DNA from 3 places in the Pantoea sp. CFCC18177 genome. Region 1 is predicted to be linked to each of the others. Evidence: predicted binding sites of a transcription regulator. Region 1 holds the regulator's gene; each other region holds the start of a gene.

Evidence for each region. Region 1 encodes Fur, which represses iron uptake genes when iron is present. Its sites were predicted from a motif close to ATAATAATGAGAACNACTATCAA; they were not measured.
Region 2: the regulator Fur is predicted to act here: its motif matches at 5,965-5,987, upstream of exbB (tol-pal system-associated acyl-CoA thioesterase).
Region 3: the regulator Fur is predicted to act here: its motif matches at 5,423-5,445, upstream of fhuA (ferrichrome porin FhuA).

Annotation. Positions count from the first base shown of each region.
Region 1 is NZ_JBNBPL010000010.1:55,983-66,229, reverse strand. It holds gene nagA (N-acetylglucosamine-6-phosphate deacetylase) at 1-57, opposite strand, end outside; gene nagB (glucosamine-6-phosphate deaminase) at 115-915, opposite strand; gene nagE (N-acetylglucosamine-specific PTS transporter subunit IIBC) at 1,258-3,285, shown strand; gene glnS (glutamine--tRNA ligase) at 3,437-5,104, shown strand; gene ACPUC8_RS12535 (hypothetical protein) at 5,465-5,860, shown strand; gene fur (ferric iron uptake transcriptional regulator) at 5,922-6,371, opposite strand; gene fldA (flavodoxin FldA) at 6,729-7,259, opposite strand; gene ybfE (LexA regulated protein) at 7,397-7,672, opposite strand; gene ybfF (esterase) at 7,841-8,605, opposite strand; gene seqA (replication initiation negative regulator SeqA) at 8,854-9,393, shown strand; gene pgm (phosphoglucomutase (alpha-D-glucose-1,6-bisphosphate-dependent)) at 9,419-10,247, shown strand, end outside.
Region 2 is NZ_JBNBPL010000039.1:8,894-19,140, forward strand. It holds gene ACPUC8_RS24915 (1-acylglycerol-3-phosphate O-acyltransferase) at 1-207, shown strand, start outside; gene ftsP (cell division protein FtsP) at 316-1,743, shown strand; gene dkgA (2,5-didehydrogluconate reductase DkgA) at 1,834-2,661, opposite strand; gene ACPUC8_RS24930 (AraC family transcriptional regulator) at 2,868-3,776, shown strand; gene ACPUC8_RS24935 (DedA family protein) at 3,859-4,518, opposite strand; gene metC (cystathionine beta-lyase) at 4,624-5,814, opposite strand; gene exbB (tol-pal system-associated acyl-CoA thioesterase) at 6,075-6,803, shown strand; gene exbD (TonB system transport protein ExbD) at 6,809-7,231, shown strand; gene ACPUC8_RS24955 (MFS transporter) at 7,414-8,736, shown strand; gene ACPUC8_RS24960 (Csu type fimbrial protein) at 8,770-9,735, opposite strand; gene ACPUC8_RS24965 (fimbria/pilus outer membrane usher protein) at 9,732-10,247, opposite strand, start outside.
Region 3 is NZ_JBNBPL010000006.1:185,228-195,474, forward strand. It holds gene thpR (RNA 2',3'-cyclic phosphodiesterase) at 1-16, opposite strand, end outside; gene hrpB (ATP-dependent helicase HrpB) at 42-2,513, shown strand; gene mrcB (bifunctional glycosyl transferase/transpeptidase) at 2,737-5,268, shown strand; gene fhuA (ferrichrome porin FhuA) at 5,482-7,683, shown strand; gene fhuC (Fe3+-hydroxamate ABC transporter ATP-binding protein FhuC) at 7,794-8,588, shown strand; gene fhuD (Fe(3+)-hydroxamate ABC transporter substrate-binding protein FhuD) at 8,598-9,476, shown strand; gene fhuB (Fe(3+)-hydroxamate ABC transporter permease FhuB) at 9,476-10,247, shown strand, end outside.

The sequences.
Region 1 (10,247 bases):
ATGATCGTCCAGAATTTCGTGGCCAGTAAAAATCCGGCCGTTTACTAATGCGTACATCGTTTTTCTCTCCCGGCTAAGCCTGCAGCCTGCGCTGCAGGTTATGACAACGTGTTTTCACACACCCTTCATATTTTCCGCTTCCATTTCGCGGAAATATTTCACGGTTTTCACTTTCAGTTCCATGGTGGCTGGCTCATCACACACCACCACAGATTTCGCATGTAATTGCAGGCAGCTGATGGTCCACATATGGTTCACGTTACCTTCCACTGCGGCCTGCAGCGCTTGCGCTTTCACATGACCGGTAACCAAAATCATCACTTCTTCTGCATCTAACAGCGTGCCCACGCCCACGGTCAGCGCATATTTAGGCACCTGATCCACATCCCCATTGAAGAAGCGTGAGTTCGCCAGGCGGGTCTCATGCGTCAGGGTTTTGATGCGAGTGCGGGAGGAGAGTGAAGAGGCCGGTTCGTTAAACGCGATGTGTCCATCGTTACCTACGCCGCCCATAAACAGATTGATTTTACCGTAAGCGCGGATCTTCTCTTCGTACTGGCGACATTCTGCGTCAATATCGGGTGCATTGCCATTCAGAAGATTGATATTTTCTGGTTGAATATCAACGTGATCGAAAAAGTTACGGAACATGAAGCTGTGGTAGCTTTCTGGATGCTCTTTTGGCAGGCCAACGTACTCATCCATATTGAAAGTCACAACATGTTTGAAGCTAACCTGGCCCGCTTTGTGCATCTCGATCAAGTGCTTGTAAGCTTCCAGCGGTGTACCGCCGGTTGGCAGACCCAGCACGAAGGGACGTTCTGCGCTAGGCTTAAACGCGTTAATGCGGTTAACAATGTGGCGTGCAGCCCATTTACCCACCTGGGTAGGTGTGGCCAAAGGGATCAGTCTCATGTCTTCACCTCAATTAAGATTAGGAAAATGTAGTCGCCGATTCTGGTTTAGGTTGCTGCCCTTAAGCGTAATCCGTTTAAGCGTAACCAGCAGGGAAAAGTGCGACTTGATATTTTTCATCATAAAATAAGTTTGTGGTGGTGGCTAGCATTTCGCAGCAAGAAACGTCCATTATGGTGATTAAAGTCACAGTTACTGTGGTTTTAATTTGCGAGGCGAATTAATTTATCTTTACACTGCGCCTCGTGGTGAATGATGTCATCAAGGTACCGGGCGTCGGGATAATAAAATCAACCCACGCCACGGCAAACGCCAGTCTCATAGGGGGAGAATAAGGTGAGTATTTTAGGATATCTGCAAAAGGTCGGCCGCGCGCTAATGGTGCCGGTAGCGACGCTGCCGGCAGCGGCAATCTTGATGGGTGTGGGGTATTGGATCGATCCAGACAGCTGGGGTGCAGGCAATGCGCTGGCGGCACTGTTGATCAAATCCGGTTCCGCCATTATCGAAAACATGTCTGTGCTGTTTGCCATTGGTGTGGCTTACGGTATGTCCAAAGATAAAGATGGTGCAGCCGCGTTAACCGGCTTTGTCGGCTTCCTGGTGGTGACCACGCTCTGTTCACCTGCTGCGGTGGCAATGATTCAGAAAATGCCGGTGGAGCAAGTTCCTGCTGCCTTCGGTAAAATCAATAACCAGTTCGTAGGTATCCTGGTCGGCATTCTCTCCGCTGAAGTGTACAACCGCTTTAGCCACGTTGAGCTGCCAAAAGCGCTGTCGTTCTTTAGCGGACGCCGCTTAGTGCCGATTCTGGTCTCCTTCCTGATGATCGTCGTCGCCTTCATTCTGATGTATGTCTGGCCGATCATCTTTGGTGGACTGGTGAACTTCGGTGAACACATCCAGAAACTGGGTTCTGTCGGTGCGGGCGTGTACGCCTTCTTTAACCGCTTGCTGATTCCGGTGGGTCTGCACCACGCCCTGAACTCGGTGTTCTGGTTTGACGTGGCCGGTATTAACGACATTCCTAAGTTCCTCGGTGGTGCGCAATCTATTGCCAATGGTACCGGTATCCCAGGAATCACCGGTCGTTATCAGGCAGGCTTCTTCCCGATTATGATGTTTGGTCTGCCGGGCGCTGCGCTGGCGATCTACCACTGTGCGCGTCCAGAAAACCGCGCCAAAGTCGGCGGTATCATGCTGGCGGCGGCTTTTGCTGCCTTCTTCACCGGTATCACTGAACCGCTGGAATTCTCCTTCATGTTCGTGGCACCGGTGCTGTATGTCATCCATGCGGTGTTGACCGGTATTTCCGTGTTTATCGCGGCAAGTATGCATTGGATCGCCGGCTTCGGCTTCAGTGCCGGGCTGGTGGATATGGTGCTCTCCACCCGAAATCCGCTGGCGGTTAACTGGTGGATGCTGATCCCACAAGGTCTGGTGTTCTTCGCCATCTATTATGTGGTGTTCCGCTTCACTATCCAGAAATTCAATCTGATGACGCCAGGCCGTGAACTCTCTGCGGGCGATGAAACCGATGGCTACGATGTGAACGTTGATCACAGCGGTAGCGGCGAGAGCCAAACCGAATCACTGGCGCGTCGCTATATTGCTGCCGTTGGCGGTTCTGAAAACCTGACCAACATCGATGCCTGCATCACCCGTCTGCGTCTGAACGTGAAAGATTCAGCACAGGTCAATGAAGGTGTAGCGAAACGTCTGGGCGCTTCCGGTGTGATTCGTCTGAACAAACAGAGTGTGCAGGTGATTGTCGGTACGCAGGCAGAAAGCATCGCCAGCGCGATGAAAACCGTGCTGAGTAAAGGCCCGGTAGCGGCCACTGCGGCGCCTGCTGCAGCAGCAGCTCCGGTTGCGGCTAAACCTCAGGCGGTGCTTAATAGCGAGAAAGCCGTGATTGCCACGCTGGTTGCGCCGGTAAGTGGTGAAATCGTTGCGCTGGATGCAGTGCCAGATGAAGCCTTCGCCAGCAAAGCCGTGGGTGACGGCCTGGCCATCAAGCCAACCGATAAAACTGTCGTGGCACCGATTGCCGGTACCGTGGTGAAAATCTTCAATACTAACCACGCCTTCTGTCTGGAAGCAGCGAATGGTGTCGAAATCGTGGTGCACATGGGTCTGGATACCGTCGCGCTGGAAGGCAAAGGCTTCACACGTTTGGTGGAGGAGGGCGCAACGGTGACGGCGGGTCAGCCGATTCTGGAAATGGATCTGGACTTCCTCAACGCCAATGCACGCTCAATGATCAGTCCGGTAGTCGTGAGCAACAGCGATGATTTCGCCGGTCTGAATCTGCTGGCAAGCGGTTCTGTTGTCGCGGGCGTAACGCCATTGTATGAAGTGAAAAACTAAGTCCTTGTGATTTAGCCAGAAGGCAGGAAGCAATTCCTGCCTTTTTTGTTTTAAAACGACCAACAAACGGTTGTTTCCCTCCTGCGCTTTGTGGATCATACTCCGTTACTTCGTGGTACAAATCACCCGCTATTGTTTTGAGGATTTTGAGATGAGTGAGGCTGAAGCCCGCCCAACGAACTTTATTCGTCAGATTATCGACGAAGATTTGGCGAGCGGTAAGCACAGCAGTGTGCATACCCGTTTCCCGCCTGAGCCCAATGGTTACCTGCATATTGGCCATGCGAAATCTATCTGCCTGAACTTTGGTATCGCGCAAGATTATCAAGGACAGTGCAACCTGCGTTTTGACGACACTAACCCGGTTAAAGAGGACCTGGAGTTCGTTGAATCCATCAAGCGTGATGTGCAATGGCTGGGCTTTGACTGGAGCGGAGACATTCGTTACTCCTCAGACTACTTTGACCAATTGTTTAACTACGCGGTTGAGCTGATCAATAAAGGTCTGGCTTACGTTGACGAACTGTCAGCGGATGAGATCCGTGAATACCGCGGCACGCTGACCGCACCGGGTAAAAACAGCCCGTATCGCGATCGCAGCGTGGAAGAGAACTTAGCGCTGTTCCAGAAAATGCGTGATGGCGGCTTCGAAGAGGGTAAAGCTTGCCTGCGCGCAAAAATCGACATGGCGTCCAGCTTTATCGTGATGCGCGATCCGGTGTTGTATCGCATTAAGTTTGCCGACCACCACCAGACCGGTGATAAGTGGTGCATCTACCCGATGTACGACTTTACTCACTGCATCTCTGATGCCATCGAAGGCATTACGCACTCGCTCTGCACCCTGGAGTTCCAGGACAACCGTCGTTTGTACGACTGGGTACTGGACAACATCACCATTCCTCAGCATCCGCGTCAGTACGAATTCTCGCGCCTGAATCTGGAATATGCGGTGATGTCGAAGCGTAAGCTGACGCAACTGGTTACCGAGAAAGTGGTTGAAGGCTGGGATGACCCACGCATGCTGACCGTTTCAGGTCTGCGCCGCCGTGGCTACAGCGCTGCGTCCATTCGCGAATTCTGTCGTCGTATCGGTGTCACCAAGCAGGACAACATCGTTGAGATGGCCTCGCTGGAATCTTGCATTCGTGACGATCTCAATGAGAACGCACCACGTGCCATGGCGGTTCTTGATCCACTGAAAGTGGTGATCGAGAATCTGCCAGCAGGCCATGAAGAAACGCTGACTATGCCTAATCATCCGAATAAGCCGGAGATGGGAACCCGCGAAGTGTCGTTCAGCCGCGAAGTGTGGATCGATCGTGCTGACTTCCGCGAAGAAGCCAACAAGCAGTACAAGCGTCTGGTGCTGGGTAAAGAAGTGCGTCTGCGTAATGCTTATGTGATCCGCGCTGAGCGTGTGGCAAAAGATGAAGAGGGTAACATCACCTGCATCTATGCAACCTGTGATGTCGACACGCTGAGCAAAGATCCTGCAGATGGTCGCAAGGTGAAAGGGGTGATTCATTGGGTGTCAGCGATTCACGCGCTGCCTGCTGAGTTCCGTCTTTATGATCGTCTGTTCAGCGTGCCAAATCCGGCAGCGGCAGAGGACTTCCTGACCACCATTAACCCGAATTCACTGGAAATCAAACAGGGCTTTGTCGAGTCTGGTTTGCGTACTGCTTCGGTAACTGCGCCGTATCAGTTTGAACGTGAAGGCTATTTCTGTGCGGATAGCGTCTATTCGCAGCCGGGTAAACTGGTGTTCAACCGCACTGTCGGGCTACGTGATACCTTTGCCAAAATCGGCGAGTAATCATGTTTGCGATATACCCAAAATAATTCGCGTTGCAGGAAGGCGGCAACTGAACGAATCCCCGGGAGCATACACCAGTATGTGACTGGGGTGAATGAAGGCAGCCAACGCACCTGCGGCTTGAAGTATGACGGGTATAGCACAATATGATCATCTAAGGGCGAGCAATCGCCCTTTTTTATTGCCTGTAATTCACCTCCTGCAACCATTTATGCTGCGGGCCGTGAAATCTGCTTGTTGGCTGTTATTGCGACAATTCTGACTTTAGTAAAATTAACCCATTAGCGAGTGTCAAAAACTTTTTTTCAGGTAGGCTATCCGCTCTCAGACAGGGCTCTGCGGGTTATCAAAGGAAAAAAAATGACAAGTCTCGCGTTGGAAGCTAAACACAGTGTGGTGGTTTTGCATCAGCTGATTGAACGTATTTTCAATCAAGCAGAGGGCAGCGATGACAGCATGGAACTGCTTCTGTCGCACTTTCATCCAGAATTCAAAATGGTCACACCACATGGCAAAGAACTGGACCTGAACGCGACTGAAACACTGTTTCGTCAGTTGCACGGTCAGCGTGAGGGGATGCGAATCGCCACCAGCGAACATGCCATCATTTCTCAGCAAAGCAATGAGATTACCATTCAGTATCGTGAATTACAGATGATGAACGGGACTAACCAGACCCGCATTTCGCTGGCGGTGTTGGACTGCAGCACCACCATTCCACGCTGGCGCTATCTCCACGAAACCTTTGTTGCCTGATTGCAGGCATAAAAAAACCGGTGACGAGCACCGGTTTTTTTATATTGCATAGCACACGTCATTACTTGTCGTGGAGCGTGTCGTCTTCGCGGCAGTCTCCCAGCGCACAGTGACCATAAAGGTACAGGCTGTGGTTGCTGAGTTTAATGCCATGGCGAGTCGCAATTTCACGCTGACGCGTTTCAATTGATTCGTCGCTAAATTCAATCACTTTGCCACAATCCAGGCAGATCAAATGATCGTGGTGATGTTGCTGGGTAAGTTCGAATACGGATTTACCGCCTTCGAAGTTATGACGGGTGACGATACCTGCGTCATCAAACTGGTTAAGAACGCGATATACCGTTGCCAGACCAATCTCTTCGCCCATATCAATCAGGCGCTTGTACAAATCTTCCGCACTGACATGGTGGGACTCTGGTCCTGGTCCCTGAAGCACTTCCAAAATTTTCAATCTTGGGAGAGTGACTTTCAGGCCAGCCTTCTTCAATGCGGAGTTGTTGTCAGTCATGCGGATATTGTCCTGTTACTTTGCGAGTCACTTACGGCTCAAAGGCCTTGAATGTTTAGGTCACGCATATTCTCATTTGCGTCTCATTATAGAACCCAAGCAGTGAAATGAAAACCAAGGCGTCGCGTAAAATCAACAAAAGCTGTAAGGATAAACATCGCTTATGCCATTGAGAAACGTAGTGGTTTGGGTTTCCATTTCACTCAGCCTCATTCTAAAGAGCGAGGAATAAGCGGATGACCATTGCGGGTATTCTACAGATTTGCGGGGAAAAGTTAAAAAACCGTCGCTATTATTTTCATAGGAGATTCCTTTGTTCCGATGTGAGACACCGCTCACATCGGGTAGGGAAGGGGATCAGGCTTCGATGATCTCTTTTAGTTGCAGCTCATCGAAAATCTGCTTAACCCATGCATCAACACGTTCGTTGGTCAGTTCAGGCTGACGGTCTTCGTCAATCGCCAGACCCAGGAAGTGTTTGTCGTCTGCCAGGCCCTTCGAAGCTTCGAAGTGATAACCTTCCGTTGGCCAGTGCCCAACAATAACGGCACCGTTTGGTTCAATAATGTCACGAATGGTGCCCATTGCGTCGCAGAAGTACTCAGCATAATCTTCCTGGTCACCACAACCAAACAGCGCAACCAGTTTGCCATTGAAATCAATCTCTTCCAGGGTTGGGAAGAAATCATCCCAGTCACACTGTGCTTCGCCGTAATACCAGGTCGGAATGCCCAGCAGCAGGATATCGAACGCTGCGAGATCTTCTTTGGTGCTCTTGGCAATGTCATGCACTTCGGCGACATCTTTACCCAGTTGTTTCTGGATCATTTTTGCAATGTTTTCAGTGTTGCCGGTATCGCTGCCGAAGAAAATGCCTACGATTGCCATGGGTTAGATAACCTCTTAAATCCTGATTGTGAAAGTAAGTCAGTTGACTGCACATTTAAGCGAATGATAGCAGACCAGTGAAAAGCGCGGAACGTGTAAAGCCTTAACTTTGTGTTCCTGTGTGCGGTCTGCACACGCTAAGACAGTTTGAGTTGCGCCAGCAGCATTTGTTCAATCAATTCGCTGCGACTGATGTTTTGTTGATCGGCCAAGGTGTTAAGTGCGTCAACAGCTTCGCTGGACATCTTTAGCTCAACACGACGCAGCCCACGCACTTTATCGCGCTTGAGCTGGTTACGTTTGTTGATACGTAACTGTTCGTCACGCGTCAGCAGACTGGTTTTTGGTCGACCGGGACGCCGCTCGTCTGCAAAAAGATCGAGCGTGGTACGGTCTGTCTGTTCTTTTGCCATGATTTGTGAAACTGAGTGGGCGCGAACGGCGGAAAGGCGCTGCGCGATTTATACATTATCGGCCCGACCGCGGCGAAAAAATCATCCGCGGCAAATTTTTAGCGCGACATCATACTCCAGCGCCATCCGTGACGCCAACCCTAAACCGCTAACAGCAAGCTTTTGCTTTTACAGGTTAAAAAAGCGACGAACCGCGCGCAAAACCGCATCAGGTTTTTCCGCGTGCACCCAGTGACCGGCACCGCTGATCACATGTGCATGGGCCTGCGGGAACTGACGCAGCAGCGCATCGCGATGCTGATTGTCCAGATAAGGCGAATCACCACCACGAATAAACAGTGCCGGGTGGGGCCAGGCAGGGATGGCTTCCCAACCAGAAATCGTGGTGTAGTTATCCCACAGGACAGGGACATTAAAGCGCCATTCCCCCTCGGCAAACGATTTCAGGATGAACTGAATGACTCCCTCTTCGTTGATGTACTGGCGCATCACTTCTGCGGCTTCACTCCGACGCGTCACGCCTGCGGCGGTCACGGCACGAATCGCGGCAAAGATTTCATCGTGACGGCGCGTTTGGTAATCAACCGGGGCGATATCGATCAACACCATCTTCTCGATGCGTTCCGGTGCCACGGCACTCAATGCCATGGCGATCTTTCCGCCCATCGAATGGCCAATCACGCTGGCACGTTCAATCTGGTGAGCATCCAGTGTGTCAACGATGTCTTGCGCCATCGCGGCATAATTCATGATCTCGCTGCGTTCGGATAACCCATGGTTACGCACATCAACTTGCAGCGTTGGGCGTGCATCGCGCACTCCGCGTGCCAGTACACCCAGGTTATCGAGGCTGCCAAAAAGGCCATGAATTAACAGAATCGGTGTGGCATCAGGCGAAGATTGTTCAGTTTGCAGACGGGCGTTCAAAATCATGGCTAAAGTTCTTACGGTTGTGACCTTGGCATAGGTTATCATGGATTCACCTGTCCAGGAGCCAGCCGGCCAGGCATTAGGGCATATTCCGACTTTTGCCCTGAAACGATGCCAGCGCTATCGGCTGCTACGGATTTAACTTTATAATCCTTATGTTAGAGCCCGCTCACATTTTGCACGACTGGATTTTGCTAAGGCCGTTGCAACAATGCGTGGTTCTGTCATTTGCCAGAATTGTACGGAATAAGATGAAAACGATTGAAGTTGACGAAGAACTCTACCGTTATATTGCCAGCCACACGCAGCACATTGGTGAAAGCGCCTCCGATATTTTGCGCCGCATGCTGAAGTTCACTGCAGGCCAGAGTGCGCCCGCCGCACCTGCCGCCAGTGCGACAGTCAAGGAAGCGCAGCCTGCGCGTAACGACGCGCGTCCTCAGGATCGCGTGCGTGCCGTGCGTGAACTGCTGCTTTCCGATGAGTATGCTGAGCAGAATAAGGCGGTTAATCGCTTTATGCTGGTACTGTCAACGCTCTATCGTCTTGATCCGGCAGCTTTTGCTGATGCTACTGCCTCGCTGCAGGGCCGCACGCGCGTTTACTTTGCGGGTGATGAGCACACGCTGTTGCAAAATGGCACCCATACTAAGCCGAAGCATGTTCCCGGCACGCCGTACTGGGTGATCACCAATACCAATACAGGTCGCAAATGCAGCATGGTTGAACACATCATGCTGGCTATGCAGTTCCCTCAGGAACTGACAGAGAAAGTTCGCGGCACCATTTAAACCGAAGCGTCAGGGAGAAGCGCCAATGGCCAATCACCCCCGTGCCGGGCAACCCGCCCAGCAGAGCGATTTGATTAACGTTGCACAATTAACCTCGCAGTATTACGTCCTGAAGCCAGATGCGGCGAACCCGGACCATGCGGTGAAATTTGGCACCTCCGGCCACCGCGGCAGCGCGGGACGTCACAGCTTCAACGAAGTGCACATTCTGGCGATTGCGCAAGCGATCGCTGAAGAGCGCAAAAAGAATGGCATCACCGGTCCTTGCTACGTGGGTAAAGATACCCACGCACTGTCTGAACCGGCAATTTTGTCGGTGCTGGAAGTGCTGGCGGCCAACGGCGTGGACGTCATTGTGCAGCAAGAGAATGGCTACACGCCAACGCCTGCGATCTCCAATGCCATTCTTGAGCACAACAAGCGTGGTGGCGCGCAGGCCGATGGTATCGTGATCACGCCTTCACATAACCCGCCAGAAGACGGTGGCATCAAGTACAACCCACCAAACGGTGGACCGGCTGATACCAATGTCACCAAAGTGGTGGAAGATCGGGCTAACCAACTGATCAAAGGCGAGTTGAAAGATGTGAAGCGTCTGCCGCTGGATCAGGCATGGGCGAGTGGTCATATCGTGGAGCAGGATCTGATTCAACCTTACGTTGAAGGGCTGGCTCAGGTTATCGATTTCCCGGCTATCCAGAAAGCAGGCCTGAAAATTGGCGTTGATCCACTCGGTGGTTCGGGCATTGCCTACTGGCAGCGCATTGCTGAGCATTACAAGCTGGATTTGACCATTGTTAACGATGCTGTCGATCAGACCTTCCGCTTTATGCATCTGGATAAAGATGGCGTGG
Region 2 (10,247 bases), on a different contig from region 1:
GTGGTGTCTAACACCCATGATAAAGTGAAACTCAACCGCTGGAACAATGGTCTGGTGATTGTTGAAATGCTGCCGCCTGTCGATACCAAACAGTTTGAAACCACTTCAGTACGCAAGTTAGCGACCCATTGTCGCGAATTAATGTCTGCTAAGCTGGAAGAATTGAACGCCGAAGTCGCCGAACGCGAAAAAAACGGTAAAATCTAGCCAACCAGGGGCAGTACCGCTGCCCCATGCTCATCACAGCAATAATCCACTAACAAAAACAACATGGACACGGCGTCTTCACGCCCCGCTCAAAAGGTCTGAAGTTTTATGTCTTGCAGCAGACGTCAGTTTATTCAGCTTTCCGCCGGCGTTGCGCTGGCTTCAGGCAGCATGCCTTATGCTGCTCATGCTGCGGCACCGCCAGGCGATGTGCCGCTTCCGATTCCGCCATTGATCGAATCGCGTCGTGGTCAGCCGCTGTTTTTGACGTTGCAACGCAGCCATTGGTCGTTCAGCGGAAACAGCAACAAGGTGCCGGTATGGGGTATTAATGGCATGTACCTCGGCCCCACTGTGCGCGTGTACAGCGGCGATGATGTGAAGCTGATTTACAGTAACCGCCTCAACGAACCGGTGGCGATGACCGTCAGCGGGCTGCAAGTGCCAGGTGCGTTAATGGGCGGTGCGCCGCGTTTGATGTCTGCGGGCGTAGACTGGGCGCCAGTGCTGCCGATTCGCCAGGGCGCTGCCACACTGTGGTATCACGCCAATACGCCAAATCGCATGGCGCCGCATGTTTACAACGGCCTGGCCGGCATGTGGCTGATTGAAGATGACGTCAGCAAAGCGCTGCCGTTGCCTAAGCACTATGGCGTCGATGATTTCCCGCTGATTATTCAGGATAAGCGTCTGGATAACTTCGCCACACCGGTTTACAACCCCCCTTCAGACGGCGGTTTCCTTGGTGATACCCTGCTGGTGAATGGCGTACAGAACCCGTACATCGAGGTTTCTCGCGGCTGGGTTCGCTTGCGCTTGCTGAATGCGTCCAACGCGCGCCGGTTCGATCTGAGCTTCTCGGACAACCGTCCGTTCACGGTGATCGCCAGCGATCAAGGCTTCCTCGCCGCTCCGGTGGCGGTGCAGACGCTGTCACTGGCACCGGGTGAACGCCGTGAAGTGCTGGTAGATATGTCGCAAGGCGATGAAGTGTCGATTACTGCAGGTACCGCCGCCGGTCTGATGGATCGCCTGCGCGGTCTGTTTGAACCCTCGTCCATCCTGGCGAATACATTGGTGCTGAGCCTGCGACCGACGGGCTTACTGCCGTTGGTTACCGATAATCTGCCGATGCGTCTACTGGCGGATCAGATTCTGGATGGCGTCGCGGTGCGCACGCGTGAATTCCGCATCGGAGACAGTGCGCCGGGCATTAATGGCGCGCTGTGGGATATGAGCCGCATCGATACCACCGTGCAGCAGGGCACCTTTGAACGCTGGATTATCCACGCCGATCGTCCGCAGTCGCTGCATATTCAGGGTGTGATGTTCTTGATTAAGAATGTCAACGGCGCGCAACCGATGGGCGAGGATCGTGGCTGGAAAGATACCGTGTGGGTCGATGGCGACGTGGAGCTGTTGGTGAGCTTCCCGCAGAGTTCTTCGGATCACTTCCCGTTTGTCTACTACAGCCAGACGCTGGAGTTGGCGGATCGCGGTACGGCAGGGCAGTTGCAGGTGAACTCAGTTCCTTAAAGTAAAAGTGCGCATCAATGCGCACGCTACAATCCCGCGACAAACGCGTAGGGTCGCCATTCATGGCGACCGCTACTGAGCCGCATAATCCTACCCGTTAAACTTCTCCGGGTCTGGCCCCAAACGATTGCCGCTATCCAGCTTGGTAATCTCGCTGATCTCCGTTTTTTCCAACCTGAAATCAAACACCTGGAAGTTTTCGCGAATGCGTTCTGGCGTAACGGATTTAGGGATCACTACCAGTCCGCTATCCAGATGCCAGCGAATCACGATCTGCGCCGGGGTCTTGCCATACTTTTTGGCTAAATCGCGGATGATCTCCTGATCGAACACGCCTTTACCGCCTTGCGCCAGTGGACTCCAGGATTCTGTTTGAATGTGATGCATTGCATCCCAGGCATGCAGGGTGCGCTGTTGCAGCATCGGGTGTAGTTCAATCTGATTCACCACCGGTGAAACCCCGGTCTCATCGATCAAACGTTTGAGGTGTGCTTCGTGGAAATTACAGACGCCGATACTTTTGGTTAAGCCCTGTTTTTGCAGCTCAATTAAGCCTTTCCAGGCTTCAACATAGTGATCTTTCTCTGGGCACGGCCAGTGCATCAGGTAGAGGTCGACGCTCTCCAGCTGCAATTTCTTCAGGCTGGTTTCCATCGCCGCCTGCCAGCTTTGCTGGTCGTCATTCCACAACTTGGTGGTAATGAAAATATCTTCACGCGCCACGTCGGTATCCTGCAGCGCCTGCCCGACTGCTTCCTCGTTTTTGTAAATAGCGGCGGTATCGATGGAGCGATAACCCACTTTTAACGCTTCCACAATCGCATTGCGGGCATCCTCAATGCTAGCCTGCCATACGCCGAGTCCAAGCTGAGGCATCATATTGCCGTCGTGCAGTTTAATAATGGGTTGCTCTGCCATAGTTGCTCCTTATCTGTCGCAGTGACTTACCGTTAAAAGCGCTGTGGTTAAGTCTAGTCAACAAACTTAACCGAGGAGATCATTGTGGCAATCAAACCGCCGTTTTGCCCTGGTCATTTCTGCCAGAATCTTGCCTGATTCTCCAGAGTGGTGGAGCTTTAAGCAGCATTGCGGCACACTGGATTTTTGCTGCCAGAGAGAAAACCATGCCGAATGATGCCCTTTGCCGCCAGCTGGCGCAGCGAGTGATTGCGTTAATGAATGATGCCCGGCAACCGTTGTGCGCGGTTGATAACGTCAAGCTGATCTATGCCTGTGAAACGCTGCCGCGCACGCCGATGATGTACCAACCCGGCATTGTGATTCTGTTCCAGGGACGTAAAACCGGCTATCTCGGCAGCACGGTGTTCCACTACGATGCCACCAAATATCTGATGCTGACCGTACCGTTGCCGGTGGAGTGTGAAACCGAAGCAACGTTAGAAGAGCCGCTGGCGGGCATGTGTCTGAGCGTGGATACGGCCAGTCTGCAGGATCTGCTGATGGATATTGGCGATGATGAGCAGTTTCAGCCGCAGCTGCATACCTCGGGCATCCATTCGGCTTTTATGAGCGAGGAGATGCTCTGTGCAGCCGAACGCTTGTTGGATGTGATGAACAAACCGCGTGATGCGCGTGTGTTGGGTCCGCAGCTGGTGCGTGAGATTATTTACTATGTGCTAACCGGGCCGATTGGCGGCGCACTGCTGTCGCTGGTGAATCGTCAGACACAATTCAGTCAGATTGCGCGCGCGTTGCGCCGCATCGAAAACCATTTCTCAGAAAGCCTGAGCGTAGAGATGCTGGCGGCGGAAGTGAACATGAGCGTGTCGGCATTTCATCACAACTTTAAAGCGGTAACGCAAACCTCGCCGCTGCAATACCTGAAGCGCTATCGCCTGCATCAGGCGCGATTAATGATGTTGCAGGATGGCATGAAAGCCAGTGCGGCAGCGGTGCGCGTCGGTTACGAGAGCCCTTCGCAGTTTTCGCGGGAGTTTAAACGCTATTTCGGCGTAACGCCGGGAGAAGAGGCCAGCCGCGTGCGACTCACGTTACCGTTTGACGCCGCGTGAATGACAGGTGCGCATAAATGCGCACCCTACAAAACCTTGTTTGGTCGCCATTGATAGCGACCAAATACATGACAGCGTTTATTTACGCTTTCTGGCGGCGCTTTTTCCAAATCACCACAATGCTGCCAGCCAGCCCGACACACAGCAGCACCATCGGTAGCACCATCAGCACGGCCATCACCTGGTCTTCATGGCGCTTGATAAACGGCACCTGACTGATGCCATAACCCATGGCCACCACAATGCCGACCCACAATGCGCCACTCAGCCAGTTGAACAGCTGGAAGCGACCGTTCTGTAAGCCAGAGATGCCCGCCATGGTAGGCAGCAAAGTGCGTACAAACGCCAGGAAACGACCGACCAGCAGCGCCATCAACCCATGACGGTTAAACAGGTTCCACGCCCGCTGGTGGTATTGCGCGGGGAGGTGCATTAACCAGCTTTTCACCAACCGGGTATTCCCGAGCCAGCGGCCTTGCAGATAACTCAGCCAGCAGCCGAGGCTGGCGGCGGTGGTCAGAATCACCATAGTTGGCACGAAATCCATCACGCCTTTGGCAATCATGGCACCCGCGAGCAGCAGCAGGCTGTCGCCCGGCAAGAAAGAGGCCGGCAACAAACCGTTTTCCAGAAACAGCGTCAAAAACATCACGCCGTAGACAACCCACACGACATCTGGATTGGCCAGCGCGGCAAAATCCTGATGCCAGAGCGCGTGGACAATCTCATGTAAAACACCCATCTGCTATCCCATCGAGTCACAAGGATTCTATTTTAACGTTCTGTGGCATCGTATTCGTTGATCTCACCGATGCCACACAGAACGGTTTAGGTTTTGTTTATCTTTTTACTGCTTTAAGCGGGCAAAGCCGGCTTTCAGGTCATCTAACAGGTCATCGACATGCTCAAGACCGATGTGCAACCGCACCAGCGTTCCGGTGAAGTCCACGCCGCCAGCTGGGCGAATTTCTGCCAGTTCTTCCGGCTGGTTGGCCAGAATCAATGATTCATAACCGCCCCAGGAATAGGCCATGCTGAAGTGGTGGAAATGGTCGAGATAGTTCGCCAACTGCTCGCGGCTCAGCTTTTCATGCAGGATAAAAGAGAAGAGTCCGCTGCTGCCGTTGAAATCACGCTGCCAGAACTCATGCCCTTTGCATTGCGCTAACGCGGGGTGATTCACGCGCGCCACTTCTGGCTGTGCAGCCAGCCATTCTGCCACCTGCAAACCGCTCTCTTCATGCTGGCGCAGGCGCGTACCCAGCGTGCGCAATCCGCGGCTGGCCATGTAGGCGGTATCGGCATCTACCATCTGGCCCATCAGGTACGAATTCTCACGCAGCTGCGGCCAGCAACGTTCATTTGCAACGGCAGTACCGATCATCGCATCGCTGTGGCCAATAATGTATTTGGTGCCCGCCTGAATAGAGATATCGATGCCATGCTCCAAGGCGTTAAACAAGACGCCCGCTGCCCAGGTATTATCGATCATGATGATCGCGTCTGGCGCTTTAGCCCGCACCGCCGCCACGATGGCCGGGATATCCTGCACTTCCATGGTGATGGACGCGGGCGACTCAAGGAACACCACGCGCGTATTCGGCTGGACTAATTCACCGATTTCGCTGCCAATGCAGTGATCAAAATAGGTGGTGGAGACGTTCAGCTTACTGAGGATTTTTGAGCAGAAATCCTGCGTGGGTTCATACACCGCGCCGCTGACCAGAATGTGATCGCCTGCTTCAACAAAAGAAAGAATCGCGTTCGACACCGCCGCTGCACCGCAAGGATAAAGCGCACAGCCTGCGCCGCCCTCCAGTTCCGTCATGGCGTCCTGGAACGAGAAGTGGGTGAGCGTGCCGCGACGGCCATAAAAAAGCTCACCGGATGCACGACCTGCGGTCGCACGTTTTTTGTCAGCAACGGTGTCAAAAACCAGTGACGAGGCGCGTTGAATCACGCTGTTAACTGAGCCCTGAGTGTAACGTTTGCTGCGTCCCGCGCTAACCAGCGTGGTATCAATTTTATTCGTTGCCATCACTGCCTTTCCTGACACTTACCGCAAAACATCCACGTTACCACGAAATGTCGCACTGGGTTGATCCAGATTACGGAATATCAGAGTGGTGCCAGTATTCTGTAAAACAATGGGCAAATTGTGGAATTACAAGGCACTTTTGGATTGTAAATAGTAATGAGAACTACTATCACTTCGGTCAATTTTTTTGCTATGATCCGCGCTTCAATCGTGAACTGTGCAACAGAAGTTGGAGACGCAGCGTGGTAGCCAGTGATTTGATGCAAACGGACCTCTCCGTTTGGGGCATGTATCAGCATGCCGATATCGTGGTAAAAATTGTGATGATTGGCCTGTTACTGGCCTCAGTTGTCACCTGGGCGATTTTCTTCGGCAAGTTTGCTGAGCTGAGCGGGGCGAAACGTCGCCTGAAACGCGAACAGCAGGCACTGGGCGAAGCACGATCGCTTGATGATGCTTACCGCGCCGCCGAAAGCTTTAAAAGTAATAGCCACAGTGCTGTGCTGCTGAATGATGCACAAAACGAGCTGGAACTCTCAGCGGGTGCCGACGATCTTGATGGTATCAAGGAGCGCACCAGCTTCCGCCTTGACCGTCGCGTTGCGGCATTCAGCCGTCATGCCGGTCGTGGTAATGGCTTCCTCGCCACTATCGGTTCTGTTGCGCCATTTATCGGTCTGTTTGGTACCGTGTGGGGCATCATGAACAGCTTTATCGGTATCGCTAAAACGCAGACGACGAACCTCGCCGTTGTGGCGCCGGGCATCGCAGAAGCGCTGCTGGCCACCGCCATTGGTCTGGTTGCTGCTATCCCTGCGGTGGTGATTTACAACGTTTTCGCCCGCATGATTGCCAGCTACAAAGCCTCATTGGGTGATGTGGCCGCTCAGGTGATGCTGCTGCAAAGCCGCGATCTGGACCTCGGTAACGTGGATACCGCAAAAGAAGCGACCCGTCCAGCGGCGGCACAGAAACTGCGCGTAGGATAAGTATTATGGCGATGCGTTTAAACGATGACTCGGTAGGCGACGGCGAAATGCATGAAATCAACGTGACGCCGTTTATCGACGTTATGTTGGTTCTGCTGATCATCTTTATGGTCGCCGCGCCATTAGCCACGGTGGATGTGCGCGTTAACCTGCCTGCTTCCACCAGCGCACCGCAACCGCGTCCGGAAAAACCGGTCTATCTGTCGATCAAAGAAGATAAGCAGATTTACATCGGTAATGATGCGGTCACCAAAGAAACCCTGGTGAATGCGCTGACGGCACAAACCGAAGGCAACAAAGAGACCACCATCTTCTTCCAGGCTGATAAGTCAGTGGATTACGAAACGCTGATGAGCGTGATGGATCAACTGCGAGAAGCGGGTTATCTGAAGATTGGATTGATGGGTATGGAGACCGTGAAGAAATAATTCACCGCTCTCACCACCCTAAGGGCCGCTATTTACAGCGGCCCTTTTTATTTGCCTCGCTATAGCAATGTTAATTTCTTGTTACTTTTGGTCTCACTTTTGTAAACTGCAATGGTGAAGCAGATCACATCTATTCCTGGCGTATCCGGTTAAAACGGAAGAAAAACCCCAGGAAGATCAATATGAGTGCGAGCCAGTCTTTACAAAAGCCATCGCAAGGCGGTGCCAAAACCATCTTTAGTGTCACCAGCGGTAATTTCCTTGAAATGTACGATTTCATGGTATTTGGTTATTACGCAACGGCGATTGCCAAAACCTTTTTCCCCGGAGATGACCCTTTCGCCTCACTGATGCTCACTTTGATGACTTTCGGTGCAGGCTTCCTGATGCGCCCCCTCGGCGCGATTATTCTCGGTGCTTACATTGACCATCACGGTCGCCGCAAAGGGCTTTTATTGACGCTGGGGCTGATGGCGCTGGGTACGCTGACGATTGCCCTGGTGCCAGGTTATGCCACCCTGGGGGCCGCCGCGCCGATTCTGATTTTGCTGGGGCGTCTGCTGCAAGGCTTCTCCGCGGGTGTCGAGTTAGGCGGTGTGTCCGTTTATCTGGCCGAAGTCGCGCCAAAAGGGCGCAAGGGCTTTTATGTCAGCTGGCAGTCTGGCAGCCAGCAAGTGGCGGTGATCTTTGCTGCACTGCTGGGTCTTGGCCTGAACCATCTGCTGGCGAAAGATGCGGTCACCGAATGGGGCTGGCGTATTCCGTTTGTGGTCGGTTGTATGATTGTGCCGTTCCTGTTCTGGATCCGTCGCATGCTGGAAGAGACCGAGGCGTTTAGCCAGCGTAAGCATCACCCTTCGATGGGCCAGATTATGCGCTCGGTGGGGCAGAACTGGGCTCTGGTGCTGGCGGGGATGCTGATGGTGGTGACCACCACAGTGATGTTCTACATGATCACCGCGTTCACCCCGACCTTTGGCAAAACCGTGTTGATGATGAGTGATGAGCAGAGCTTTATGGTGACGCTGTTTGTTGGCATCTCCAACCTTATCTGGTTGCCGGTGATGGGGTCTCTCTCGGATCGGATTGGCCGTCGTCCCTTGCTAATCACCTTTACCATTCTGATGATCCTGACGACCTGGCCGGTACTGCACTGGTTAGTGGGTTCACCGAGTTTTGCGCATCTTGTGGAAGCCGAACTGTGGTTGTCTTTCCTGTATGCCAGCTATAACGGTGCGATGGTGGTGTATCTGGCTGAAATCATGCCAGCGGAAGTGCGTGCATCAGGTTTCTCGCTGGCTTACAGCCTGGCAACAGCCCTGTTTGGCGGTTTCACGCCAGCCGTTTCCAGTTATCTGATCCATGCCACCGGAGATAAAGCGATGCCCGGCGTCTGGCTGTCGTTTGCCGCGGTATGCGGATTGGTCGGTACGCTGTTGATTGGCCGTATGGTGAAACAGTATCAGGCACGCCACAGCGGTTCGCCGGTGAGTGCATCCTTGTAAGATTTGGGCGGCCTTAGGGCCGCCTTTACCCCTCTAAAACGATAAATCCACCACCACACTATCGGTATAGCTGCCTGCGGCAGGCGTATTCTGCGTGGTCAGGATTTGTGCCGTGTAGGTAAAATTGCGCGTAATGAGATCGCTGTTCAGCGATGTCGCGCTTGCGCTACTCCAGCGATCGGTGCCCGTGGGTCCCCAGCGAGTCGTGGTGGTGGTTCCTTTATAGATGTCATAGGCCAGCCGGTTTGTGCCGCTCGCCATCTGGCGTGTCGTACCGCTGTAATAACTGCCGTTGCTCAGTCCCACCGTGAAGGTACTGCCTTTAGAACACACCACGTTGATGGTTTGCTGCACGGTAGAGAAACTGCCGACCAGCGGCGCACTGCCAAAACTGACGTTGGGTGCGGTGATGGTGGTGCAGTCGTTCGTAAGGACCAGGTTAACCGCAAACGTCATGGCTGTGCCGGTACTGGTTTGCACGGTGCCAACGCATATCCCCGCTACGTTGAGGCCCGCACATACCGTGTAGCTGACGGTTATCGTCACCATCGTGGTGTAACTGCCCGCCGCCACCACCTGTCCCGGTACGGTGCGGAAATAGAGTGGAATGTTGAAGTTCAGGCTGTTCCCCAAACCCAGCAGTAGCGAAGAACTCCAGGTATATTTCCCACCCTGCTGCAGTTCAGTGGCGCAGGCGCTGTCGATGCATATCTGAAACGGGATAGTATCGGTGCCGGTACTGTCGGTTTTCAACGCTGCGCGCGTGCCACTCAGATAGGTTGAGGTGGTAAAGGTGTAGGCCACATTATCGGTGCCCAGCAGCGACAAGGTGCCTGAACCACAGTTAACGTTGGTGATGGTTGAAGTGCTTTGCGCGGTTGAGCCGACGGCAAAGGTGGTAACAGAGCCAAAGGTCGCCGTCGGTGCCGATAAGCTACACAGCGCGTAGCTGGTACCCGGCAGAATAAACAGCGCCAGCAACAAAAGTAGCTTTCTCATGGTGAAATCCCTGACTGTGAATTATTCGCCGAACTGATTGCTGATCCTGGCGGCGGCGGGGGCAGAGCACAGGTGAGCGGTCCGTAGGTTTGCAGCGCTTTGGGCTGGCCACCCTCAATGGTCAGTGTGGTATCGCATGTGCGGCCATCCGGTGTGACCACGTGAATGGGGTTATCACCGCTGAGATTCTCCATCCAGACAATCCCGTCCCAGCCGACATATTCGGTCGCCTGGCTGGGACGTAAAACCTGGCTGGAGATAGGGATCGGCTGACCGTCGCTGTCGTGGAGCACCACGCTGGCAGCACGCAGACGCTCGACCGGGAAGTGAAGCAGGTAACCGCTTTTCCGTTTCACCGCGAAGCGTTGTTCCACTTTGGGCGCGGTTCGGTCAGCGGGTAAATCCAGGGTATCGAGATCGTATTTCGCACCGTAATAACTGCTGATCGAGGGCACCAGCAAATAGCCCTCTTTATCGGTGCGTCCCATTGACTGGTTCTCATAGCGCACCGT
Region 3 (10,247 bases), on a different contig from region 1:
GACGTTGCGTGGTCATGATGGAGTTGCCGTTGAGTGCTACAATGCGCGCCATCTTAGCACAGGCGCAGTGGGAGTTGAGTGTGAGTGAATTACCGGTCAGCGAGGTGCTACCCGCATTGCTGGAAGCGTTGGCGCAGTCGCCGCAGGTATTGTTAGCGGCCCCCACCGGGGCGGGGAAGTCCACCTGGCTGCCGTTGCAATTGCTGCAAAAAGCACGGTTGCCGGGGCGGATTATCATGCTGGAGCCCCGCCGTCTGGCGGCACGCAACGTTGCACAACGGCTGGCGGAAGGGCTGGGTGAACAGCCGGGGGAAACTGTGGGTTACCGCATGCGCGGTGAAAACTGCTGTGGTCCCAACACGCGCCTTGAAGTGGTGACGGAAGGCATTCTGACGCGCATGTTGCAACGCGATCCGATGCTGGAAGGCGTATCGCTGGTGATCCTCGATGAATTCCATGAACGCAGTTTGCAGGCGGATTTAGCGCTGGCCTTGCTGCTGGATGTGCAGCAAGGGTTGCGTGATGACCTGAAAATTTTGCTGATGTCCGCGACCCTGGATAACGATCGCCTGCGTCAACTGCTGCCTGATGCCCCCTTTATCGCCTCTGAGGGGCGCAGTTTTCCTGTCACACGGCGCTATGCCTCGCTCAATGCGCAGCAACGTTTTGAAGAAGCGGTGGCGCGTGAAGTGGCGCAACTGCTGCGGGAAGAATCCGGTTCACTGCTGCTGTTTCTGCCGGGCGTGGCCGAGATTGAGCGTGTGAAGCGTGAACTGGCGTCACGCGTTGGTGAAGATGTTGATCTCTCTCCTTTATATGGCGCGTTATCGCTGGAGGAACAGCGTCGCGCCATCCTGCCTGCACCGACTGGTCGGCGTAAAGTGGTGCTTGCCACCAATATCGCCGAAACCAGTTTGACCATTGAAGGCATCCGGTTAGTGGTGGATAGCGCACTTGAACGCTCGGCGCAGTTCGACGTGCGCAGCGGCGTCACGCGGCTGCAAACACAGCGCATTAGCCAGGCCTCCATGACGCAGCGCGCCGGACGTGCCGGTCGTCTTGAACCGGGTATCTGCCTGCATTTATTGCCGCAAGAGCAAGCGATGCGTGCCGCCGCACAAAGTGAGCCGGAAATACTTAACAGCGATCTCGCCGCGTTGCACATCAATTTACTGCAGTGGGGCTGCCAGGATGCGTCGCAACTGCGTTGGCTGGATGCGCCGCCCGTGCGCAGCCTACGCGCGGCCAGTGCGTTGCTGACCCACTTAGGCGCGCTGGAAGGCGACAAACTGAATGCGCGTGGAAGAAAAATGGCGGCGCTGGGCAGCGATCCGTGCTTGACCGCGATATTAAGTGCCGCGCAAGACAGTGATGCGATTGCCAGTGCGGCCTTGCTGGTCGCGATTCTGGAAGATCCCCCACGCAGTGGCAGCGCCGATCTGCGAGATGCGCTCAATCGACCACAGCCGCACTGGCAGCGCCGCGCACGTCAGTGGCAGCAACGGCTGAATGCCAGCGGTGGCAAGGTCAATCCCGATCTGTTTCCGGCGTTACTGGTGGCGGGGTTTGCCGACCGCCTGGCGCTGCGTCGCGGCGACAGTGCCCGCTATCAACTGGCTAACGGCCTTGGCGCGATGCTGGATGAACAGGATGGCCTGAGTCGTAATGAATGGCTGATTGCCCCTACGCTGTTGCAAGGTGCCAGCGCCGCCGATGCGCGCATCCTGATGGCGCTGCCAGTGGATATGGCGCAGCTGCGCCAGCAATGCCCGGCCCTGGTGACACAACGTATTGATGTGGAATGGGACGAAGAGAAGGGCACACTGCGTGCGTGGAAGCGTGAACTCGTGGGTTCGCTGGTCCTAAAAGCGCAACCGCAGGCGCGTCCGGAAGCGGATATTTTACATCCGGCGATGCTGCGCTGGATCCGCGAAAAAGGGCTCTCAGTACTCGGCTGGACACCGGAAGCGGAACAGCTGCGTCTGCGCTTATACTGTGCGGCTGAATGGCTGCCTGAAGAGGCGTGGCCGCAGCTGGACGACGAAACGCTACTCGATTCACTTGAGCGTTGGCTGCTGCCGGAGATGAGTGCGGTGCGCGATCTCAAAAGCCTGCAAAGCGTCAGTCTTGTCAGTGCATTATTACATTTGCTGACATGGTCACAACGTCAGCGGCTGGATACTGTGCTGCCAACTCATTACACTGTGCCGACCGGAAGTCGCCTGCCCATCCGTTACGCGCTGGATAAACCCCCTGCGCTGGCAGTGCGCATTCAGGAGATGTTTGGTGAGGCACAAAATCCCGCGGTGGCCGAAGGGCGTATTCCGCTGGTACTGGAGTTGCTTTCACCGGCACAGCGTCCGTTGCAGATCACCCGTGATCTCGCGGCGTTCTGGCGAGGTGCCTGGCCTGAGGTGCAGAAAGAGATGAAAGGGCGCTATCCCAAACATCTCTGGCCCGACGATCCGGCCAACGCCTTGCCGACAAGGCGAACCAAGAAATTTTCATCGTGACACTCTGTGGATCGAATTCAGAGGGTTCTGCCATGCGCAGCACGAGAAAGCAGTTGTAGACTAAATAATTCGATTTGCAGGAAGGCGGTAAACGAGAGAATCCCGATGAGCTTACTTATTTAAGTGATTCGGGTGAGCGAGAGCAGCCAACGCACCTGCAAATCGAAGTATGAAGTATATAGAGTAACGGCCGCAGCCGTAGCTATGCCTGGAGAATAAAAGCATGTCTGGGAACGATCGCGAACCTATTGGGCGTAAAGGAAAAGCGCCAAAGCCGCCGCGCAGCACTGCGCGTCGGGGTCGCCGCAGGGAACTTGATGATGATATCGATCAGGACGATTTTGACGAAGATGATGAGGAGAGTGCGCCGGTGCCAGCAAAAGGTAAAGGTAAAGGAAAACGTCCGCCACGCGGCAAACGTCGTTGGTTAGGCTGGCTGATCAAGCTCTTCCTGGTCTTTGTTGTGGTGATGGCTGCCTGGGGCGTCTATCTCGACTCAGAAATCCGCAGCCGCATCGACGGTAAAGTGTGGCAACTGCCTGCCGCCGTTTACGGCCGTATGGTAAGCCTTGAACCGGGGATGTCGTACGACAAAAAAGAGATGATTGCGCTGCTGGAAGGCACGCAGTATCGCGAAGTGTCGCGCATTACCCGTCCGGGTGAGTTCAGTGTTAAAGGCAATACCATTGACCTGCTGCGTCGTCCGTTTGATTTCCCGGACAGCAAAGAGGGGCAGATCAATGCGCGTCTGACGTTCAGCAATAACGAACTGAGCGAGATTAAAAACCTTGATACCGGACGTGATTTTGGCTTCTTCCGCCTCGATCCGCGTTTGATCACCATGTTGCAGTCACCGAACGGTGAGCAGCGCCTGTTTGTGCCGCGCGCGGGCTTCCCTGATTTGCTGGTCAGCACGCTGATTGCCACCGAAGACCGCCACTTCTACGAGCATGATGGCATCAGCCCTTACTCGATTGGCCGCGCGTTCCTCGCCAACATCACGGCGGGTAAAGCGGTGCAGGGCGGCAGTACCTTGACGCAACAGCTGGTGAAAAACCTGTTCCTGACCAATGAGCGTTCACTGTGGCGTAAAGCGCGTGAAGCCTACATGGCCGTGATTATGGATGCGCGTTACAGCAAAGATCGCATCCTTGAGCTTTACCTCAACGAGGTTTACCTCGGCCAGGCGGGTAACGATCAGATCCGTGGCTTCCCGCTGGCGAGTCTGTACTACTTCGGGCGTCCGGTGGATGAACTGAGCCTCGATCAGCAGGCGATGCTGGTCGGCATGGTGAAAGGGGCTTCGCTGTATAACCCGTGGCGCAACCCGAAACTGGCGCTGGAGCGTCGTAATCTGGTACTGCGCCTGCTGCAACAGCAGAACGTCATCGACCAGGAGCTGTACGACATGCTCTCGGCACGTCCGCTGGGGGTGCAGCCGAAAGGTGGAGTCATCACCCCTCAGCCTGCGTTTATGCAGATGGTACGCAACGAACTGCAGGCCAAACTGGGCGATAAAGTGAAAGATATGTCCGGCGTGAAGATCTTCACCACGCTGGATCCGATCTCACAGGATGCGGCTGAAAAAGCGGTGGAAGAAGGTATTCCAGCGCTGAAAAAACAGCGCGGTCTGAAGGATCTGGAAACGGCGATGGTGGTAGTGGACCGCTTCAGCGGCGAAGTGCGCGCCATGGTCGGTGGTGCCGATCCGCAGTTTGCTGGATACAACCGTGCACTGCAGGCGCGACGCTCGATTGGTTCACTGGCTAAGCCAGCCACCTATCTTACCGCGTTGAGTCAGCCGAACAGCTATCGTCTCAACACCTGGCTGGCGGATGAACCGATTGCGCTGAAGCAGCCAAACGGTTCTGTCTGGAAGCCGATGAATGACGATAAGCGTTTCAGCGGAAAAGTGATGCTGGTGGATGCGCTCACTAACTCAATGAACGTCCCGACCGTAAACCTGGGGATGACGCTGGGGCTGGCTTCGGTTGTCGATACCTGGACCAAGCTGGGCGTGGGCAAAGATCAGCTCAACCCGGTGCCAGCGATGTTGCTGGGTGCGCTGAACCTGACGCCGATTGAAGCGGCTCAGGCGTTCCAGTCGATTGCCAGCGGCGGTAACCGTGCCGATCTGTCAGCGGTGCGTTCGGTGATCGCAGAAGATGGCACGGTGTTGTATCAGAGCTTCCCGCAGGCCCAGCGTGTCGAGCCAGCGCAGGCGGCGTATCTGACCTTGTACGGGATGCAGCAGGTGGTGGATCACGGTACGGCGCGGGCGATTGGTGCGCGTTACCCGAATGCTCATCTGGCCGGGAAAACCGGTACCACCAATGACCTGATCGACAGCTGGTTTGCTGGTATCGATGGCAAAGAAGTGGCGATCACGTGGGTGGGCCGCGACAACAACCAAAGCTCGAAGCTGTATGGTGCGAGCGGTGCGATGCAGATTTATCGTCGCTATCTCGATAACCAGGCACCGATGCCACTGCAGCTGACCCCGCCAGAAGATATCACGCAGATGAACGTCGATTCTGCCGGTAACTTTGTTTGCGGTTCGGGCAGCAGCACCTGGCGTTCAATGCCGGTGTGGACACTGGATGCCAATGCGCTTTGCCAACAGCAGCAACAGCAAATTCAACAGCAACAGGTCCAGCAGCAACAACAGCAGCAACCACAGCAACAGCCGCAGGATGAGCAGAAAGACGCTGACGGCGTAGCGGGTTGGATCAAGGATATGTTTGGCAGCAAGTAGTTAGCTGTATAAACCACAGGGCGCTTCGGCGCCCTTTTTCGTGTCTGCGATTTATTAATCGCGATCATGGACATGCACGATCTGGTCGCAAACGCACCGCCATCAGGCATTACATCTTGCGGATCTTGCCGGACTTCGCCTAAAATCCGTGCGTCTAATAATCATTCTCGTTTTCATTCGCCTGCATTGTTCCCTTTTTTGAGAGATCCTTTTATGAATGCGCGAAATTCCAATCCTTGTTCTGCACGTGCTGCGACTTCCCGTCGTCCGCTCGCTTTATTGATTTCTTTAACACTGGGCACGCTGAGCGCACAGGCGGTGGCAGAAGATACCGTGGTGGTCACTGCCAATGGCGGTAACACCGTCGCGCAGGAAAGCGCGTGGGGCCCGGCACCGACCATTGCCGCCAAACACAGTGCGACCGGCACCAAAACCGATACCCCGATTGAGAAGAACCCGCAGTCTGTGTCGGTGGTGACGCAGGAAGAGATGGCAATGCATGCCGTCACCAGCGTTAAAGGTGCGTTCAACTACACGCCTGGTGTGTTGACCGGCAACCGTGGCAGCTCTGATGTAATCGATGCACTGTCGATTCGTGGCTTCAGTGAAACCAACACCAACCAATATCTTGATGGCCTGAAATTGCAGGGTGATAACTACTCTGAGTTCGCTATCGATCCTTACTTCCTGGAGCGCGCCGAGCTGCTGCGTGGTCCGGTTTCTGTTCTGTATGGCAAAAGTAACCCAGGCGGCGTGGTGTCGCTGGTGAGCAAGCGACCCACGCAGGAAACGCTGCGCGAAGTGCAGTTCCAGATGGGCACCGACAACCTGTTCTCAACCGGTTTTGATTTTGGTGGTTCGCTGGATGATGACGGCGTTTACAGCTATCGACTGACCGGCTTAGCCCGCAGCGCCGATGCGCAGCAGGAGATGAACAAAGAGAAGCGTTACACCATCGCGCCTTCGTTCAGCTGGCGCCCAGATGCCAATACCCGTTTTGACCTGCTGACCTACTTCCAGAACGAGCCTGAAACCGGTTATTACGGCTGGCTGCCACGTCAGGGCACCGTTGTAGGGATCACGCGTCCGGATGGCAGCAGCTATAAGTTGCCGACCAATTTTGATGAAGGCGAAGACAGCAACAAGATCTCGCGTAATACCAAAATGGTGGGCTACAACTTCGAGCACAGCTTTAACGACACCTGGACAGTGCGCCAAAACCTGCGCTATGCGGATTTAAGAACCAATTATCGCAGTATTTACGGTAATGGCTTTAACTCCGCGACTAATGAAATTACCCGTGGTTCAGCGGTTTCTGATGAGAAACTGAATCAATTTGCGGTAGATACTCAGGCACAGGCTAAATTTGGCACCGGTGCGGTGGACCATACTCTGCTGATGGGGGTGGATTATCAGCGCACCCGTAATGATATTGATGCGGCATTTGGCTCAGCCTCCCCAATCAGTGCGATTAATCCTCAGTACGGTAACGATGCCATCATTGGCACGCCATTCCCTTATCAGTATCTGAATCGTCAAGAGCAAACCGGTCTCTACACTCAAGATCAAATGGAGTGGAACCGCTGGGTGCTGACTTTAGGTGGTCGTTACGATTATGCGATGACTTCAGCACTGAATCGCAATGGCAACACCGAAGAGAAGAACCATGACCAGGCCTTTACCTGGCGTGGCGGCTTGAACTACGTCTTTGATAACGGTATTGCGCCGTACTTCAGCTACAGCGAATCGTTTATCCCAACGGCGGGTACCACCGCCAGCGGTGAAACCTTCGACCCTTCCCGTGCGAAGCAGTATGAAGCTGGGGTGAAATACGTTCCGAAAGATCGTCCAATTGTGATTACGGGGGCGATCTATCAGCTGACGAAAACCAAGAACCTGACGCCAGACCCGAACAATATTAACTTCAGCGTACAGAGCGGTGAAATTCGTTCGCGCGGTGTTGAGCTGGAAGCGAAAGCGGCCTTGAACGCCAACATCAACATGACGGCGTCTTACACTTACACCGATGCGGAATACACCGAAGATACAGTGCTTAAAGGCAGAACGCCGGTGCAGGTGCCGAAGCATATGGCATCGTTATGGGGTGACTACACCTTCCATGAAACCGCATTGTCTGGTGTGACCTTGGGTGCAGGTGTGCGTTATGTCGGTGAAAGCCAAGGCTTGTACGCAAGCGGAGATAACGCCAATCAGAACTTTGCGGTGGCGAGTTACACCACAGTGGACGCAGCGCTAAAATATGACCTCGGTCGTTTCGGCCTGCCGGGTTCAACCGTGGGTGTGAACATCAACAACCTGTTCGACCGTGAATACGTTGCCAGCTGCTATCGTGATTACGCTTGCTACTGGGGCGCTGAGCGTCAGATCGTCGGTACGGCGACCTTCCGTTTCTAACCACAAGAGTTAGGGGGGCCTTCAGGTCGCCCTCAGACGTACCAAGAGGCGGCTCATGGGCCGCCTCTACAGAATTCGATGTGCAATGAATTAATCAACCAGGGATTACCATGCAGCATCCGCACCACGCAGAAACCACCTTCACGCTGGATAACGTCAGCTTTCGCGTGCCTGGGCGCACGCTGTTGCAGCCCCTCTCGCTGACCTTCGCACCGGGCAAAGTCACGGCGCTGATTGGTCATAACGGTTCGGGTAAATCCACGCTGTTGAAAATGCTTGGGCGTCATCATGCAGCGAGTGAAGGCCGGGTGCTGTTGAATGACGAGGCGGTCGATCACTGGGGCAGCAAAGATTTTGCGCGTCAGGTGGCGTATTTACCGCAACAGTTACCTGCTGCGGAAGGCATGACGGTGCGCGAACTGGTGGCGATTGGTCGTTATCCCTGGCATGGCGCGCTGGGGCGTTATGGCCAGGAAGACCGTGACCGCGTGGAAGAGGCGATTACGCTGGTGGGGTTGAAACCTTTCGCGGGACGGCTGGTGGACAGCCTGTCTGGCGGCGAGCGTCAGCGTGCCTGGTTAGCGATGTTGGTGGCGCAAAATAGCCGTTGTCTGCTGCTGGATGAACCCACCTCTGCGCTGGATATCGCCCATCAGGTTGATGTGCTGGCATTGATTCAGCGCCTGAGCCGTGAGCGCGGGTTAACGGTGATCGCGGTACTGCACGACATCAACATGGCAGCACGTTACTGCGATCGTCTGGTGGCATTGCGCGGCGGTGAGATGATTGCTGAGGGTGGACCCGAGGTGATTATGCAGGCCGATGTGCTGGGCAATATCTACGGGATTCCGATGGGCATTTTGCCTCATCCCCAGGGCGGTGCGCCCGTCAGTTTCGTTTACTGAGGCCTCGCCATGTTTGACATTTCCCGTCGTCGCTTACTGACGGCGCTGGCACTTTCGCCCCTGATGAATGTAGCGCCCTTGCACGCGTCTCAGCCCGATCTGCAAAGGATTCTGGCGCTGGAATGGTTACCCGTTGAATTGATGATGGCGCTCGGCGTGGCACCGCTGGGTGTGGCCGATGTGCGTAACTACAGGATTTGGGTGGGCGAGCCGCAGCTGCCCGCTAACACCATCGATCTTGGCTTGCGTACCGAACCCAATCTGGAGTTGATGACGCAGCTGCAACCTTCACTGATTTTGCATTCCAACGGCTACGGTCCGGCGCTGGATAAGCTGCAACGCATTGCGCCCACTATGGGTTTTGATCTCAATAGCGGTGACGGTAAACCGTTAACCACGGCGCGCAATTCGTTGCATGCACTGGGCGCACGACTGGGGCGAGAAGAGCAAGCGGTGCAGCATCTGCAGTACCTCGATGAGCAGCTCGCGGCGGCGCGTGAGCGTCTTAAACCCTGGGCGAGTCGCCCGATATTATTGATGTCACTGATGGACAGCCGTCACGCCATTACCTTTGGCGCCAATAGCCTGTTCCTGGAAGTGATGGAGATCCTTGGCCTGACCAACGCCTGGCACGGTGAAACCAACTTCTGGGGCAGCGCGGTAGTCGGGCTTGAACGTTTGGCTAACGTGGGCGACGTGCAGGTCATTTGCTTCGATCACGATAACGACCGCGATATGCAGCGCGTGATGAAAACGGCGCTGTGGCAGGCGCTGCCGTTTATCCGTGCTGGCCGTTTCCAGCGCGTGCCTGCAGTGTGGTATTACGGCGCGACCTATTCGGCGCTGAAGTTTATTCGCGTGCTGGAACACGCGCTGGAGTCGCAATGATGCGCCATCGTCTTTTTCCTGTCGCGCTGCTGAGTAGCCTGTGTTTACTGGCACTGGCGTTAACCTATATCAACCTGAGTGAAGCACTGCCAACGGCACAGTGGACACAGGCGATCATTGCGCCAGACATCAACAATATCCAGCAAGTGGTGTTTCACCACAGTCTGCTATCGCGTCTTGCGCTGGCGCTGCTGGTCGGGGCGGGCCTCGGCTTAGCGGGCTTGCTGTTCCAGCAGGTGCTGCGTAATCCGCTGGCGGAACCCACCACGCTTGGCGTGTCGTCGGGCGCACAGCTGGGCATCACCGTCGCCACGCTTTGGCATCTGCCGGGTGGGGAACTGACGCAACAATTTGCGGCGATGGGCGGTGCGGTGCTGGTCGGTGTGCTGGTGTTTGGTGTCGCGTGGGGAAAACGTTTGTCACCTGTGACGCTGATCCTTGCCGGGCTGGTGCTCAGCCTCTATGCCGGTTCAGTGAATCAAATCTTTGCCATCTTCAATCATGATCAGCTGCTGAACATGTTCTTGTGGAGCACGGGCGCGTTGAATCAGATGGATGGGCACAACGTGGCAATGTTGTGGCCGCGCCTGCTGCTGGCCTTTGTGGTGGCGCTGGCGCTGTTACGTCCATTGACCCTGATGGGGCTGGACGATGGCGTGGCGAAAAATCTTGGCCTGGCACTGTCAGCGGCGCGTATCGGTGCGCTGGCACTGGCGATTCTGCTCAGTGCGCAGCTGGTAAATGTGGCGGGCATCATTGGCTTTATCGGTC